One region of the Bacillus sp. SRL543 genome, then DNA from elsewhere that is predicted to be linked to it. Evidence: riboswitches for the same ligand, from Rfam matches in the RefSeq annotation. Region 1 holds a riboswitch; the other holds the start of a gene.

Region 1 (7,796 bases):
GAAAATGGCTTCTGCTCCTTCAAGTGCATGCTTGCGGATCCATTCAGGAAAACGGATATCATAGCAGATAAAGCCGGCCATCGGATGGCCATTCAGCTTGAAAGACGCATCCCCGCTCCCGGGTGACAGGTGGAGATGTTCATCCATCAGTTTAAAAAGGTGGAGCTTGCTGTATTGGTGCAGGAGTTCACCTGTGCTGCTGACTGCAAGCAGGGTATTGAAAACGCCATCAGCTGTTTTATTTGCGACGCTTCCTCCAATGAGGGCAGAATGATGCTTTTGGGCCATAGTCTGCAAAAACCGGATGCTTGATTCTGCGTTCACGTCCCCGATTTCTTCCATGCGGGTTAAATCATAGCCAGTTGTCCACAGCTCGGGCAGCACGATGATATCGGGATTATCCTTGCTTGCACGCTCGATCAGCGTTGCAGCTTTTTCGAAATTTTTCTCAGGGCTGCCAAAGGAGATGTCCATTTGGATGCAGGTTATTTTCATTGGGTAAACCTCCGTATGCAAAGGATTATATATTTAAATTGCAGAATATTTCTTTACTTCCTGCCTTTTACGTTATATCATTTGTCATTAGTTTTTCAAACAAAAAAATTTAATCCACATGAAAAGCAGGTGACTATGTGATGAAAATATTTTCTCAATCTGAACTTTTGCAAAGTCTGCCAAAGCAGTTCTTTGCGACATTGGTGCAAAAAGCAGCCAGGTATGCCGGGCAGGGGCATGATGTCATCAATCTTGGCCAGGGAAATCCTGATAGGCCCACTCCGCCTCATATCGTCAGGAAGCTGCAGGAAGCAGCCGAAAATCCCCTTAATCACAAATATTCCCCTTTTCGCGGGCAGCACAGCCTGAAAGCTGCAGCGGCGGAATTTTACAAAAGGGAATATGGGGTGGACCTTGATCCGGAAAAGGAAATAGCCATTTTATTCGGCGGGAAAGCCGGCCTGGTTGAAATCCCTCAATGCCTTTTGGATCCGGGGGAAACGATACTTGTTCCCGACCCCGGCTATCCTGATTATTGGTCAGGGGTGGCCCTTGCGAAAGCGTCCATGGCTGTCATGCCTCTGAAAGAAGAAAATCATTTTCTGCCGGATTATGGTGAGCTTTCTGAGCAGGACATCCAGTCAGCCAGGATGATGTTCCTCAATTATCCGAACAATCCGACCGGTGCAACGGCTACGAAGGAATTCTTTGAAGAAACGGTCCGCTTTGCATCGGCAAACGACATTTGCGTCGTCCATGATTTTGCCTACGGTGCGATCGGCTTTAACAGCGAAAAGCCTGTCAGCTTCCTGCAGGCGGAAGGGGCAAAAGAGACGGGCATTGAAATTTATACACTCTCGAAAACGTATAATATGGCAGGCTGGAGAGTGGGGTTTGCGGCAGGGAATGAAAGTGTGATAGAAGCCATCAATCTAATGCAGGATCATCTTTATGTCAGCCTGTTTGGCGCAGTACAGGAAGCAGCAGCCGAGGCGCTGGCCGGGCCGCAGAACTGTGTGGATGAGCTGGTGCAGATCTATGCCTCCAGGCGGAAGGCTTTTATTGAAGGCCTTAGGGAGATAGGCTGGGATGTTAAAGCTCCGCAGGGATCCTTTTTTGCCTGGCTGAAAGTGCCGGAAGGATGGACGTCTGAGCGATTTGCAGATGTACTGCTCGAAAAAGCACATGTTGTGGTGGCTCCCGGCATCGGTTTTGGCGAGTATGGGGAAGGATATGTCCGCGCAGGCCTGCTTGCAGATGAAGAGAGACTTAAAGAGGCCGCAGCCCGGATCGGAAAGTTGAATATTTTTTGAAAAATCAATTGACATGTTTTTATAATCATGACATAATCCAAATGAATTATTGATTATCTGAATACTTTTAAATCTCACATATATTTCGTTTTCTTATCAAGAGCAGGCGGAGGGACTAGCCCTATGAAGCCCGGCAACCGACTTTGTGTAAAGCACGGTGCTAATTCTTGCAGCATGTAGGCTGATAGATGAGAAGATGTTGGACACAGCGCTGACCTCTTCTTTCTGAAGAGGTTTTTTCTTTGTTTTTGAGGCATTGTTTTACATGCCTTTTACAATTGACAATACAGCATGGACTATACATAAATGGCAGGAGGAAATCGATATGGGTGAAGTGATTGCGTCTTATCTGCTGAACGGTTTCAGCGGGAACTTGGAGAAAAAGGCAGAAGAAATTGCGTTGGGCCTGACAGTGGGTTCCTGGACAGATCTGCCGGATCTTGAGCGGGATCAGCTCAAGAAACATAAAGGGAGAGTCGTTTCTGTTGAGGGATCATATGGGAATGAAGGTGCAGCACTGATTAAAATCGCCTACCCTGCTGTCAATTTCAGCGCTGATATCCCTGCTGTTCTGACAACTGTATTCGGGAAGCTTTCGCTCGACGGAAAAATCAAGCTTCTGGATCTGCATGCAGCAGAAGACTTCAAACAGATATTCCCGGGCCCGCGCTTTGGCATCAAAGGAATCCGCAATAAGCTTGATGTCCATGGGCGGCCGCTGCTGATGAGCATCTTCAAAGGTGTGATTGGAAGGGATCTCAATTATCTTCTGAAGCAGCTGAAGGAACAGGCCCGCGGGGGGATCGATATTGTCAAGGATGATGAAATTTTCTTTGATAATGAGCTTGCCCCATTCACCCAGAGGATTACAGAAGGAAAGAGGGTGCTGAGGGAAGCCTTTGAAGAAACAGGGCAAAGGACACTTTATGCAGTGAATCTGACGGGGCGTACGTTTGAACTGAAGGACAAAGCAAAAAGAGCGGCAGAGCTCGGGGCAGATATGCTGCTGTTCAATGCCTTTGCCTACGGCTTGGATGTGCTGCAGGCGTTAAGGGAGGATGGGGACATCGGCCTGCCTATCATGGCCCACCCGGCAGTGAGCGGGGCGATGACCTCTTCTGCTCTCTATGGTATGAGCCACAGCCTGCTTCTCGGAAAACTAGCCCGCATGGCCGGTGCTGATTTATCACTGTTCCCGTCGCCATATGGATCCGTGGCACTGGAGCGGAACCAGGCACTATCCATCAGTACTGCGCTCACAGAGGAAGATATATATAAGAAAAGTTTTCCTGTCCCTTCAGCCGGCATCCATCCGGGGCTTGTCCCGCTTCTTTTCAAAGATTTCGGGGTTGAAAGCGTCATAAATGCCGGCGGCGGCGTGCATGGCCATCCTGACGGCGCAAGAGGCGGCGGTGCAGCATTCCGCCAGGCGATCGATCTTGTGCTTGCCGGAAAAACGCTGCAGCAGCCAGAACAGGAATTTCCTGAACTGGCAAAAGCGATAGCGCTTTGGGGAAGCAAAGAGGTGGTGCAGCATGGATAATCTTGCAGTATTCTGCGACTTTGATGGAACGATAACGGAGTCAGACAATATTATCAGCGTAATGAAGCGTTTCGCTCCGCCTGAATGGGAAGCCTTGAAGGACAAGGTACTGGCAGAAGAGATTTCCATTCAGGAAGGCGTCGGCCGGATGTTCAGGCTTTTGCCGAGCAGCCTGAAGGAGGAAATCACCAGTTTTGTGCTTGGCCAGGCCAAGATAAGAAAAGGATTTGAGGAGTTCATTGCGTATCTAAAAGGAGAAAATATCCCTTTATACATCGTCAGCGGCGGCATCGACTTTTTCATTCATCCGATGCTTGAGAAGTATGGCCCTTTTGAAGCTATCTACTGCAACCATTCTGATTTCAGCGGGGAAGCGATTAAAATCATCTGGCCGCATGAATGTGATGAAGAATGTGTAAACGGCTGCGGCTGCTGCAAGCCTTCCATCATGAGGTCGCGGGATGAAGAAGGATTATATAAGATTGTCATAGGCGACAGCATTACAGATCTTCAGGCAGCCAAGCAGGCAGATTTTGTCCTGGCAAGAGATCTGCTGCTGCAGAAAAGCAGTGAGCTCGGCCTGAATCACAGGCCATTCACCGACTTTTTCGATTGCATCAGCGAATTAAAAAGGTTGGCAGGGGTGAGATCATGAGTTGTATTCAGGAAAAATGGGACCAGCTGGCAGATATTAAGGATGAACTTGCTGCCCGTGACTGGTTTATGGGGACAAGCGGGAACCTTGCGATCAAGGTTGCCGGCGAGCCGCTTCAATTCCTCGTTACGGCAAGCGGGAAAGATAAGCGCAGGCGGACAGAAGAGGATTTCCTGCTAGTCGACCACAGCGGGAAGCCAGTTTGGGAAACAGATCTGAAACCTTCTGCAGAAACGCTTCTTCATGTGGAAATCTACAACAATACCGATGCGGGCTGCAGCCTTCACGTCCACACAGTTGATAATAATGTGATTTCTGAACTATATGGGGATGCAGGTTCTGTTTCTTTCAGAGGCCAGGAGCTCATCAAAGCTTTTGATATGTGGGAAGAAGATGCTGTCCTGACGATCCCGATCATTCCGAATCACGCCCATATCCCAAGGCTTGCTGAGTCTTTTTCAGAGCATATTCTTGCTGACTCAGGTGCTGTCCTGATCCGCAACCATGGAATTACAGTATGGGGGCGCACCCCTTTTGAAGCCAAAAAGCTTTTGGAGGCTTCGGAGTTTTTATTCCGCTATCAGCTGAAGCTGCTGCAGCATAAGCCGCTTCAAGCCGTTATATAAAAAAGTTGAGGGGAGATTAAAACAATGGCATATATTGTATTGCAGGAAACTAAAGAAGAAATCAGGAACCAGGAAGAGGTTGCCGCTTTCCTTGACAGCCAGGAAGTCATTTATGAAAACTGGGACATTCAGAAGCTGCCGGAGGATTTGAGAGAAAAGTATAATCTTTCAGATGAAGAGAAAGAAAGGATTCTTGAGAGCTTTGCTGCTGAAATCAAGGATATCTCAGAACGGAGAGGCTATCAGGCGCAGGACGTTATTTCCCTGTCTGAAAGCACGCCGAATCTTGATCAGCTGCTGAAGAATTTTCAGCAGGAGCATCATCATACAGATGATGAGGTCCGTTTTATTGTCAGCGGGCATGGAGTTTTCATCATCCAGGGTAAAGACGGAAACTTTTTTGAAGTGTTCCTTGATCCGGGCGACCTGATTTCTGTGCCGGAAAATATCAGGCATTATTTTACTCTCCAGGAAGATCGCAAGGTTGTCGCCGCGCGCATCTTTGTTACCTCTGAAGGCTGGGTTCCTATCTATGAAAAAGAAGGCGCAGAAGCTTAATTGAAGAGAATGAGGCAGCTTGAATGCCTGAAGGCTGTTAACAATGGGATCGGGAAATGCCGATCCTATTTTTTATCCCTTTTTACCATACTATAGGTTTTCAAATGGAGTCTGTTGATTTCCGTTCCAGGCACTTCCTTTCCGCGCGGCGGCGCTGAGTCTCCTCGTCGTGCCTCCTGCGGGGTCTCAGCTTTGCCGCTGCAATTCCGCAGGAGTCTGCGTGCCTTCCACTCCAATCAACAGGGTTTAATACTTTTATTGCGATTCTCCATTCTGATTTTTTTAGCTGTCTGTTGAATTACCTAGATTCTTCCTCAAATGGAGTCTGTTGATTTCCGTTCCAGGCACTTCGCTTTCCGCGGGGCGGCGCTGAGTCTCCTCGTCGTGCCTCCTGCGGGGTCTCAGCTCTGCCGCTGCAATCCCGCAGGAGTCTGCGTGACTTCCACTTCAATCAACAGGGTTTTATAATTTATTTTGTGATTCCTATTATAATTTATGTAGTTAAAACAGCTTTTTGCTTAACTGGAAATAAGGCTTATAAAAGCCGGAGCTGTTATTCTTGCAGGCAGAAGGAGGCACGAAAAAGACGGCCTGTCCATCTATTTTGAGGATCCGGATGGGCATAAATTCGAATATCACACCGGCACCCCGCAGGATCGTCTTGATTATTACCGCAAGGAAAAACAGCTTTTGAATTTTTATTGAGGGCTGCCAATTCTCCTTCTTCTGCATGTAAAGCGATATGAGTGTAAGAATCTTTGATTTCTTCTCTCGGAATATTTTTTTCTTCATTTATAGCTATCCACAGCCCATCCATATCAAAATAAGCGACTGTCCTGCCGGAAGCAAGCAATTTTGCGTTGAATGCTTGCTGATAGAAAGAAATGGATTTTTCAAGATTTGATACAGAAAAACAAAAATGGTTAATAAGCTGCATTTTTTTGCCCCTCTTTCTGTTCAACACCGCCAGATTTTTCTGCAAAACATGAAGGAATTTGTCGAAAAAGAATACTTCGATTTGCGAAAGAACATTTTTTTCTGAAGAATTTGTCTAATATTGCGAATCTATTTACTTTTATAGAAATTCTTGTAATAATGCTTCAAGTGGCCTATTATTTCTCAGCATTCCACGAATGGTGTCAAATAGATAAGGGATGACTGGGGAAAACGCCTTTGTTTTCATTATTATATATAGAGATAAATAATTAAAGAGGGAAGATAGACTGATTGGATTATAAAAAGGAATGGGATACAGATTAGGAGGAAAAGAAAGTTGTGCCAGTCAAATGAATATTTAATGAAAGAAATCCAGGTGAAAAGGGAAGCGATGATTAAGATTGCAGAGAGAGAAGGGGTTTCCAGTGCAGCAACAATCCGCTGCAGCCAGGAGCTCGACAAGCTGATTCTGGAGTTTCAGCAAAGCATGAAGAGAGAAAATAGAAATAAGGAAGCATTTAAGGGCCCCTATAAAGAGATGATCCTTTGGCCGAGAGAGCTGGCAAAAGTATAAAATGCACGGATAGTGGCAGGTTTGCAGTTGTCAGCTTGAAAAAAGGAGCATCGGTGACAAGGCCGGAACATTTTTCGCGATACATTACTTCACAAATTACTCGCAAATCACACTTCACAGCTATTCTCCTCATAGAAGAAAACAGCACAGCATAAACAAACGATCACACAACTATTGGAAAGCAAGGCTCCCCGGCGGAGCTGCAGCTGATCTAAACAGTATCATGGAGAAGGGAGGCCTGACATTAAGGCCCCCCTTCTCTATATTTGCCCAGACTAAAAAATATTGATTAAAAAAATCATGAACAGCAGGCCGACGATAAAGGAGTAAGTGGCAGTCCGTTCATTTCCATCCCCGTGGCTCTCAGGAATCAGCTCTTTATAGATGATGAACAGCATGGCGCCCGCGGCGAAGGCAAGGCCATAGGGAACAAGAAAGCTGATAAATGATGTAAGATAGAAACCGAGGAGGCCGGTGACGATCTCGATAGCACCTGTCAGGGTAGCAATAATAAATGCTTTGAATTTGTGTATTTTCTGGTTTACCAGAAATAACGCCACCAGAAATCCTTCAGGGGCATTTTGCAGGCCGATTGCAAAGGCAATCAGGTTGCCTGTATCTTCTGTGCTCGAAGCGTAGCTGACCCCCACCGATAAACCCTCCGGAATATTATGCAGGGTGATGGCCGCGATGATAAGCATTGCCTTTTCATCGAATTCAAGCCCCTTTTTTGAATGCTGAAGGTCAATATGGGGTATATTCTTCTCCAGGAGCGTCAAGGATAGGACGCCGAGGAAAACACCTGCAGCCAGCGGCAGAAATCCCCCCGCAGAGAGCGCCTCCGGTATAAGGCCCATCATGGATGCTGCCATCATGATGCCAGCTGTGAAAGCCAATAGGATATCTCTCCAGCTGTGGGTGATGCTTCCGTGCATAAATAGTATGATCAAAGCCCCAAGGCCTGTTGAAAGGGCAGACAGTACGCTCCCGACAATTACCTCACTCATGGTATAAAGCTCCCCGCCTTTCATTTAAAGCATGATGAGCACCATGCAATATAAAGTTACCGTATTTATGGGCTTAACGCGCAATACTA
Region 2 (7,796 bases), 900 kb from region 1:
GCGATGGCACCAACTATAATACCATTGTAGATCATCAGGTAGACTGTCAAGATGCCGAAAGTGATGCCGCCGGCGAATGCGAGGATAGCCACACGGATATTATTGGTCATGATGCTGGCTGACATGACCGCAGAATCGACCGCCCCTTCATTTTCGCCGAGCCGCTGTGGATCAATGGCCCCTGACATATCGTCCGGGAGAATCGAATGGATCGACAGCGGATCCCCGATTACAGCAAAGAAACTGCCCAAACCTCCCAATGTGAAAAGAAGCATGCTGGCGATGACAAATTTCCATTGCTCAAACAGCAGCCTTACAAACTTAATCTGGAGGAAATCTTTCAGCTGGCCCAAGCTGGAGGACTGGCTTTTGTATAAAAGATTATGGGCTTTTGCGACCAGATCATTTAAATAAAGAGTCACTTCTTCCTCAGGAAAGAAAGTCTGGGAGAATGAAAGGTTTTGGGCTGCTTTCTGGTATAGCCTGTCAAAACGCGCTAAATCAGTTCCTGCAGCTTTTTTTCCTTTTATCCTGGCCAGCAGCTCCTCGAGCTCATGCCAGTTCCCGCGGTGCTGCTTGATGAACTGTTTACTATTCAATATAATCACCTGCCTGTACGAATGAAAAGTTATATCTCCATTATAAATCAAAGCGAAAGAGAGATACAGGCAAAACTTCCAGGAAATGGGGTGCACCATGCAAACAGAAACAATTCTTATTAAAACACCGGAATATGTATCACTGCAGTTCCAGCCGGCGGGTCTCGGAAGCCGGGCAGGAGCACTCATCATTGACCAGCTGATCCTCACGGTTTTTAATTTGGCTGCGATTCTTTTATTTGCTTTTTATGCTTCCAGCGCAGCTGCATACTTCCTTGATGATTCTTTCCTTTCATGGCCATTCGCCATTATGCTCATTTGCATTTTTCTTGTCAACTGGGGATATTTCTTTGTGTTAGAGTATTTTTGGGCCGGGAGGACTGTAGGGAAAAAAATAATGGGCATTCGCGTCATCCAGGATAACGGCCAGAGCATCACTTTGCTTTCGAGCTTTATCCGCAATCTTCTGCGCATCATAGACTCTCTGCCGGTGTACTATCTGCTTGGCATCTTGATGGTGTTTTTCCATTCCAGGCACAAACGGGTTGGGGATCTTGCTGCGGGGACGGTGGTCGTGCATGAGCGGAAAAAGAAGAGGCCGGGAAAAATGACTGCGATTGAAAGAGAAATCCAGGAGAGAGGCCTGAAGAAGGAAGATTTGTATATGGATGAATGGACTGTCAGGAAAATCGGGGCTCAGGAATGGAAGCTTTTAAAAACCTATAGTGAGAGACTGCTCCAGCTGCCTATAAGCAAAAGGGAAGAGCTCACAAAGAAACTTTCGTATACACTCCTGCCGAATCTCGATATCGATCCAGAACGAAAATCCTTCAGGCAGCTGGAAGACATCCTGCTCGTTCTTTATTTAATCGGCAAGGAAGAATGGGAGTTTGAGAATCATAAATAAATGAGCTGATTTTCCTAATTAATAAAATAATTAGAAAATTGCATGATAACTCGTTGACAAATCATATAGGTATGGTAGGATTAATTTCAATAAAATAAATCAGAGCAAACGCTCCTGATTAAATCACTTATCTAGAGTGGCTGAGGGACTGGCCCATCGAAGCCCGGCAACCTGCTAAAAGCAAGGTGCCAATTCCAGCAAAATGTCCAGCATTTTGGGAGATAAGGTGCAAGTATGTGAAGATGCGCCTTTTCCTGATGGAAAAGGCGTTTGTTTTTCTCCTCTTGTGCCAGTACCCGCCATTCAAAAAGGAGGCGAGCCAATCTGAAGCATGCTGATTGGGAGGAAGTGGCTGAACATCTGGAAAAGATGCTGCAGTCCGTAAAGTTTGGAAGCATCACCTTAGTGGTGCAGGATGGCAAGGTCATTCAAATTGAAAAGAATGAAAAGGTTCGCCTTCAATCTAATAAAGCGCGCTGACTAGACAAACTAGAGGCGGCCTTCTTCCCAAAGCGGGAGGAAGGCTGCCTTTTTTTCTTGTTCAAACAGCAGAAGGCGATCTGAAAGGAGCACTGTAATGAGCACCACCGTAACGTACACACAATGGAATCCGCCTTCATTTTCAGAAGAAGATGGATTCAAAGGAGCAAGAAAAGTGCTGGAATGGGCCTACAGCCACTACGGCGCGCATGAAATCAGCTATGCCTCAAGCTTTGGGGCAGAGGCGATTGTCCTGATTGATCTTATCCAGGAAATCAAGCCTGACGCCCACATAATCTTTCTGGATACCGGCCTCCATTTCCCTGAAACTTATGAAGTCATTGAAAAGGTCCAGAAACGCTTTCCAGGATTGAATATTGAAAGAAAGCTGCCTGACCTTTCTTTGGATGGCCAGCGTGAAGCCTACGGATCTGCACTTTGGAAAAGAGAGCCGGACCGCTGCTGCAGCATCCGGAAGATCATTCCGCTCCAGGAAGCCATGAAAGACAAAATGGCCTGGATTTCCGGGCTGAGGAGGGAACAATCTGCATCCAGGGCCGGTGCGCAATTTTTAAACAAAGACAGCAAATTTCAAAATGTGAAAATCTGCCCGCTTATTCACTGGACTTGGGAGGAAGTTTGGGAGCATATCCGTAAAAAAGATCTCCCCTATAATAACCTCCATGACAATGGATATCCCAGCATCGGCTGCTTCCCCTGCACAAGGGCTGCAGGAGACGGCGGGGACAGCAGGGCTGGCAGGTGGGCAGGGACCGGCAAGACTGAATGCGGCCTGCATTCCGGGTGAAAGGGGGGCATGACCATGCTTGCAGCAATAGCAATAACCGTTGGACTATTTTTTGCCATGAACATAGGAGCAAGCGGTGCCGCCGCCTCGATGGGAATTGCCTACGGCACGGGGTCCATTAAAAGCAGAAAAATCGCCCTCCTCTTGTGCGGTGCTGCTGTATTCCTTGGCGCCTGGCTCGGAGGGGGCGAGGTCGTCAAAACGATGGGGAGCGGCATCGTGCCGAAAAGCACTTTCACCGTGAGCATTGCCCTGATCGTTCTTGCCTCAGCAGCACTTTCGCTCTTTCTGGCCAATATTTTCGGCATTCCGCTGTCGACCAGTGAGGTGACAGTCGGATCAGTGGTCGGGGCAGGGATTGCTTATCAGTCTCTATTTGCTTATAAACTGCTCTGGATCGTGTCCTTCTGGCTCCTAACACCGCTGGCAGCTTTTATTATTGCAGTCCTTGCCGCGGAACTGGTCAGGATGACCCGCTTCTCCAAGAAAAAGAAAAAGCCGGGCACAAACAAATTCCTTGGCTTCCTGGTAATATCCATGGGATTATTTGAAGCCTTTTCGGCCGGCATGAACAATGTGGCGAATGCCGTTGGCCCCCTTGTAGGCGCAGATGTCCTTACCACGGGGGCAGGGATATTCTGGGGCGGCATATTTGTCGCAGCCGGGGCAGTTTTTCTCGGCAGCAAAGTCCTGGAGACAAATGGAAAGAAAATCACGGATATTAAGCTTGGGGAAGGATGCATCATCTCAGGGACGGGGGCGGGAATAGTCACAGCAGCATCATTGTTCGGGATTCCCGTTCCCCTGACCCAGATTACCACAAGCTCTATCATCGGCATCGGCTTTGCCGGCCAGGGCCGGTCCGTTTTTCAGAAAGAGATCGTCGTCAGGCTGCTCGGTGTATGGCTTGTTTCACCGGTCCTCTCGATGGTCCTGAGCTATACTTTGATCCAAATTCTCATCAAACATGACTATTATCCGATTGTTGCCATGGCAGGAGTGCTAATTTCTGTATTAGGCGTCCGCTTCCTGATGGGAAGGCAAACCGCGGCACTGCCGGAAAATGAATCTTACAAACTAGCAAGGAAAGGCTGATGAAAATGACACTGCCAGCGCCTCATGGAGGCAAACTAATAGAATTATTTAATCCGGATTACCACCTGGAGAATGCCAACAAGGAGATTGAAATCGACTCTATTGCACTAAGCGACCTTGAACTGATTGCCTGCGGCCATTTCAGCCCGCTGACAGGATTTCTTGGAAAAAAAGACTATGAGTCTGTTGTTGAAAATATGCGCCTTGGAAACGGGACGGTCTGGCCGATCCCTGTGACATTGCCGATACATTCTGCTGCAGCAGATCAGCTCCGGGAGGGAGATGTCTGCAGCCTGAAACATAAGGGCGTCATCTATGGGGTTCTTGAACTTTCAGAGCTGTATAAACCAGATTTGGAAAAAGAGGCCCTGTTTGTCTATCGGACGTCTGACCGGGCACATCCAGGCGTAAAGAAGCTCTTTGAAAGAGGAGGCACATATGCTGCAGGGAAAATCACACTGGTTAAACGCCCCGGAAAAGGCGAATTTGCAGATGTCTGGCTGACACCTAAGGAAACAAGGGCATTATTTGCCGAAAAAGGCTGGAAAACGGTTGTCGGCTTCCAGACAAGGAACCCGGTGCACCGGGCTCATGAATATATCCAGAAAGCAGCATTGGAAACTGTCGACGGCTTATTCCTGAACCCGCTGGTCGGAGACACGAAGGAAGATGATATCCCGGCCGATGTCCGCCTGAAAAGCTACCGGGTGCTGCTGGAGCATTATTATCCGAAAAATCGGGTCCAGCTGGCTGTCTACCCGGCAGCGATGCGGTATGCGGGACCGCGTGAAGCCATCTTCCACAGCATCGCCAGGAAGAACTTCGGCTGCACCCATTTCATTGTCGGGCGCGACCATGCCGGCGTGGGGAATTATTATGGAACCTATGATGCCCAGCATATATTCAGCGAGTTTGCCGAAGAAGAACTGGGGATCAAGCCTTTGTTTTTCGAGCACAGTTTTTATTGCAATGTGTGCGAAGCTATGGCTTCCGATAAGACCTGCCCTCACTCAGCGGATGACCGGGTGATCCTGTCAGGCACAAAGGTAAGGGAAATGCTCAGGGCCGGTGAAATTCCGCCTTCATCTTTCAGCAGGAAAGAAGTGATAGAGGTATTGATTGAAGGCCTGCGGGAAAAAGAAATAGTTTAAGGAGGAAGGGAAATTTGGCACAATCACTTAATTTGACCTGGCATGAAGCAGCAGTAACAAAAGAAGAGCGAAGGGCGCAGAACGGCCATGCAAGCTGTGTGCTCTGGTTTACCGGCTTATCCGGCTCTGGAAAATCCACTATTGCCAATATCGTCAGCCACCGGCTGTTCAAGGAAGGCATAGATGAGTATGTACTGGATGGAGACAATATCCGCCACGGGCTTAACCGCGACCTTGGATTTTCTGAGGCAGACCGGAATGAAAACATCCGCCGCATCGGTGAAGTGGCTAAGCTGTTTACGGACAGCGGCCAGATTGTCTGTACAGCATTCATCTCGCCTTACAGGAAGGACAGGGATTTAGTGCGGGGCATTTTTCCGGAAAAAGGGGAGTTCATTGAAGTATTCATTGACTGCCCCTTGGAGGAATGTGAAAAGCGCGATCCGAAGCAGCTTTATCAAAAGGCACGGCGCGGTGAAATCAAAGGATTCACAGGGATTGACGCCCCCTACGAGAAGCCGGAAGACCCGGAGATCGCCATCCGGACTGATCAGCTTTCACCAGAAGAAGCAGCTGAAAAGATATTAACTTATCTAAAAGAACAGGGAATTATTTAAGGAGGGGCAAGGATGGCATATATAAAGCATTGGGCTGATAATGAAAAGCTGAACAAAACGGAAAAAGCGAAGCTCGAAAAAGACGGACTCGAAATTCTGAATGACATACCCTATTATGCAGCAAACGGTTTTGAATCCATTCCGAAAGACCAGTGGGACCTGTTCAAATGGGCCGGCCTGTATCTGCAGCGCCCGAAAGAGGACGGCTATTTTATGATGAGGGTGAATGTCCCTTCAGGCATCCTGACAAAACCGCAGGTGGATGCTTTGGCCGGGATCGCCCGGGATTACGGGCGCGGCGTTTTCGATATTACGACAAGGCAGGCTATCCAGTTTCACTGGCTTGAAATCAGCCAGATCCCTGATATTTTTAATCGGCTGGAGGCTGTCGGCCTTTCAAGTGCCGGTGCGTGCGGCGACATCACCAGGACGATTGTCGGCAACCCGATTGCAGGACTTGATCCGCATGAACTGTTTGATACGGCAGAAATCGTTCAGGAAGTATATTCCTATTTTCAGAGAAATGAGGACTTTTCCAATCTCCCGAGAAAATATAAGATGTCGATTTCCGCCAATCTTCATAATGCATCCAATGCGGAAATCAACTGTGTATCTTTTACCCCAGCCGTCAAGGTGATAGATGGGATCGAGAAAAAAGGATTCCACCTCAAGGTTGGCGGAGGCCTTTCTTCACGGCCTTATCTGGCAGAAACGCTGGATGTATTCATTGAACCGGAGCGCACACTGGAAACAGCGATTGCCGTAACGACGATTTTCAGGGACTACGGCTACCGCGAAAAAAGGCATCTTGCCAGACTGAAATTCCTTATGGCCGATTGGGGTCCAGAAAAATTCAGGGAAAAGCTGCTCGAGTACACAGGTCCTCTCCCTGATAAGGGAACAGAGCCTGCGGGAGGCTGGAATGCCGGCTATTTTTACGGTGTCCATGACCAGAAGCAGCCCGGGCTGAAGTTCCTTGGCTTCAATGTACCCGTTGGCCGCCTGTCGGCTGATGAAGTGTTCGAGCTTTCCCGCATTTCAGCCCAATATGGGAACGGAGAAATCAGGACGTGCAATTCCCAGAATCTGATCATACCCAATATTCCTGAAGAAAACGTTGAAGCACTGCTTCAAGAGCCGATCTTCAGCCGCATCACCATCAATCCCAATTCATTTATCGGCCATGCGGTATCCTGCACCGGGATCGAATATTGCAATCTGGCACTGGTTGAAACAAAAGAAAGGATGCGCTTGATTGCTGAAGAACTTGATAGCCGGATCGCCCTTGATGTGCCGGTCAGGATTCATATGGTAGGCTGCCCGAACTCCTGCGGGCAAAGGCAGATTGCCGATATCGGCCTTCAGGGGATGAAGGTGCGGAACGAGAATAAGGAAATGGTGGAAGCTTACGAGATTTATGTGGGAGGAACCCTGAATGCAGGCGGCAAATTCAATGAAAAGCTGAAGGGTAAAGTGGAAGCAGAAAAACTGGCGGACGTACTGGAGGAACTGCTGCAATTTTTCAAGGAGGAAAAAGCATCAGATGAATCATTCTTCGATTTTGTCGGCAGGGCCGGCCTTGAGCTTCTTCAGCAGCAGCTTGACATCATATTGGGAAAAGAAGCCCATGGCCTATCTTTATAGATTCAGTGTACAGCTGGAAGAAAAAGAGATTGCCGCGGTCATCCTTGCTGAAGATGACGAAGCGGCTTTCCGCCAGCTGGATGTGGAGCTTGAGAAGTTCTATCTGAAAGAACCGGGCATACAGGAAGTGGCCCTCCGCGAGAAAAAGCGCGCTGCAAAAACGGCAGGCTATATTTTTGATGAAGATGAGAAAGGGTGGTAGTGATGCCAGGAAAAGTATATTTGGTAGGAGCAGGTCCGGGGGATGCGGACCTGATTACGGTAAAAGGGCTCCGCTGTATCCAGCAGGCGGATGTTATCCTCTATGACCGTCTCGTGAATCCCGGGCTGCTGGAGCACGCGAAGAAAGGCGCCCAGCTTATCTACTGCGGCAAGCTCCCCCATTATCACACAATGAAGCAGGAAACAATCAGCCGGTTCCTTGTTAAGTTTGCAAAAAAAGGCCTGGTTGTCGTCAGGTTGAAAGGAGGAGATCCCTTCGTGTTCGGACGAGGA

What was found. A riboswitch is a leader RNA that binds a small molecule or an ion and turns the genes downstream of it on or off. The one in region 1 is predicted to bind S-adenosylmethionine.
Region 2: linked by a shared signal. The riboswitch ahead of AC4E8B_RS13040 (YezD family protein) and the one ahead of mtnW (2,3-diketo-5-methylthiopentyl-1-phosphate enolase) in region 1 are both predicted to bind S-adenosylmethionine.

Annotation. Positions count from the first base shown of each region.
Region 1 covers NZ_OZ481794.1:1,678,173-1,685,968, forward strand. Annotated here, with positions in the region: gene AC4E8B_RS08515 (carbon-nitrogen family hydrolase) at 1-495, opposite strand, end outside; gene AC4E8B_RS08520 (pyridoxal phosphate-dependent aminotransferase) at 636-1,808, shown strand; SAM riboswitch class I at 1,899-2,003, shown strand; gene mtnW (2,3-diketo-5-methylthiopentyl-1-phosphate enolase) at 2,134-3,351, shown strand; gene AC4E8B_RS08530 (2-hydroxy-3-keto-5-methylthiopentenyl-1-phosphate phosphatase) at 3,344-4,006, shown strand; gene AC4E8B_RS08535 (methylthioribulose 1-phosphate dehydratase) at 4,003-4,632, shown strand; gene AC4E8B_RS08540 (cupin domain-containing protein) at 4,657-5,190, shown strand; partial or broken gene AC4E8B_RS08545 (VOC family protein) at 5,746-5,895, shown strand; partial or broken gene AC4E8B_RS08550 (VOC family protein) at 5,927-6,127, opposite strand; gene AC4E8B_RS08555 (aspartyl-phosphate phosphatase Spo0E family protein) at 6,488-6,700, shown strand; gene AC4E8B_RS08560 (ZIP family metal transporter) at 6,976-7,707, opposite strand.
Region 2 covers NZ_OZ481794.1:2,576,431-2,584,226, reverse strand. Annotated here, with positions in the region: gene AC4E8B_RS13050 (stage II sporulation protein M) at 1-599, opposite strand, end outside; gene AC4E8B_RS13045 (RDD family protein) at 697-1,506, shown strand; SAM riboswitch class I at 1,631-1,734, shown strand; gene AC4E8B_RS13040 (YezD family protein) at 1,831-1,986, shown strand; gene AC4E8B_RS13035 (phosphoadenylyl-sulfate reductase) at 2,084-2,794, shown strand; gene cysP (sulfate permease) at 2,810-3,889, shown strand; gene sat (sulfate adenylyltransferase) at 3,895-5,040, shown strand; gene cysC (adenylyl-sulfate kinase) at 5,055-5,657, shown strand; gene AC4E8B_RS13015 (nitrite/sulfite reductase) at 5,670-7,301, shown strand; gene AC4E8B_RS13010 (DUF3906 family protein) at 7,285-7,503, shown strand; gene cobA (uroporphyrinogen-III C-methyltransferase) at 7,506-7,796, shown strand, end outside.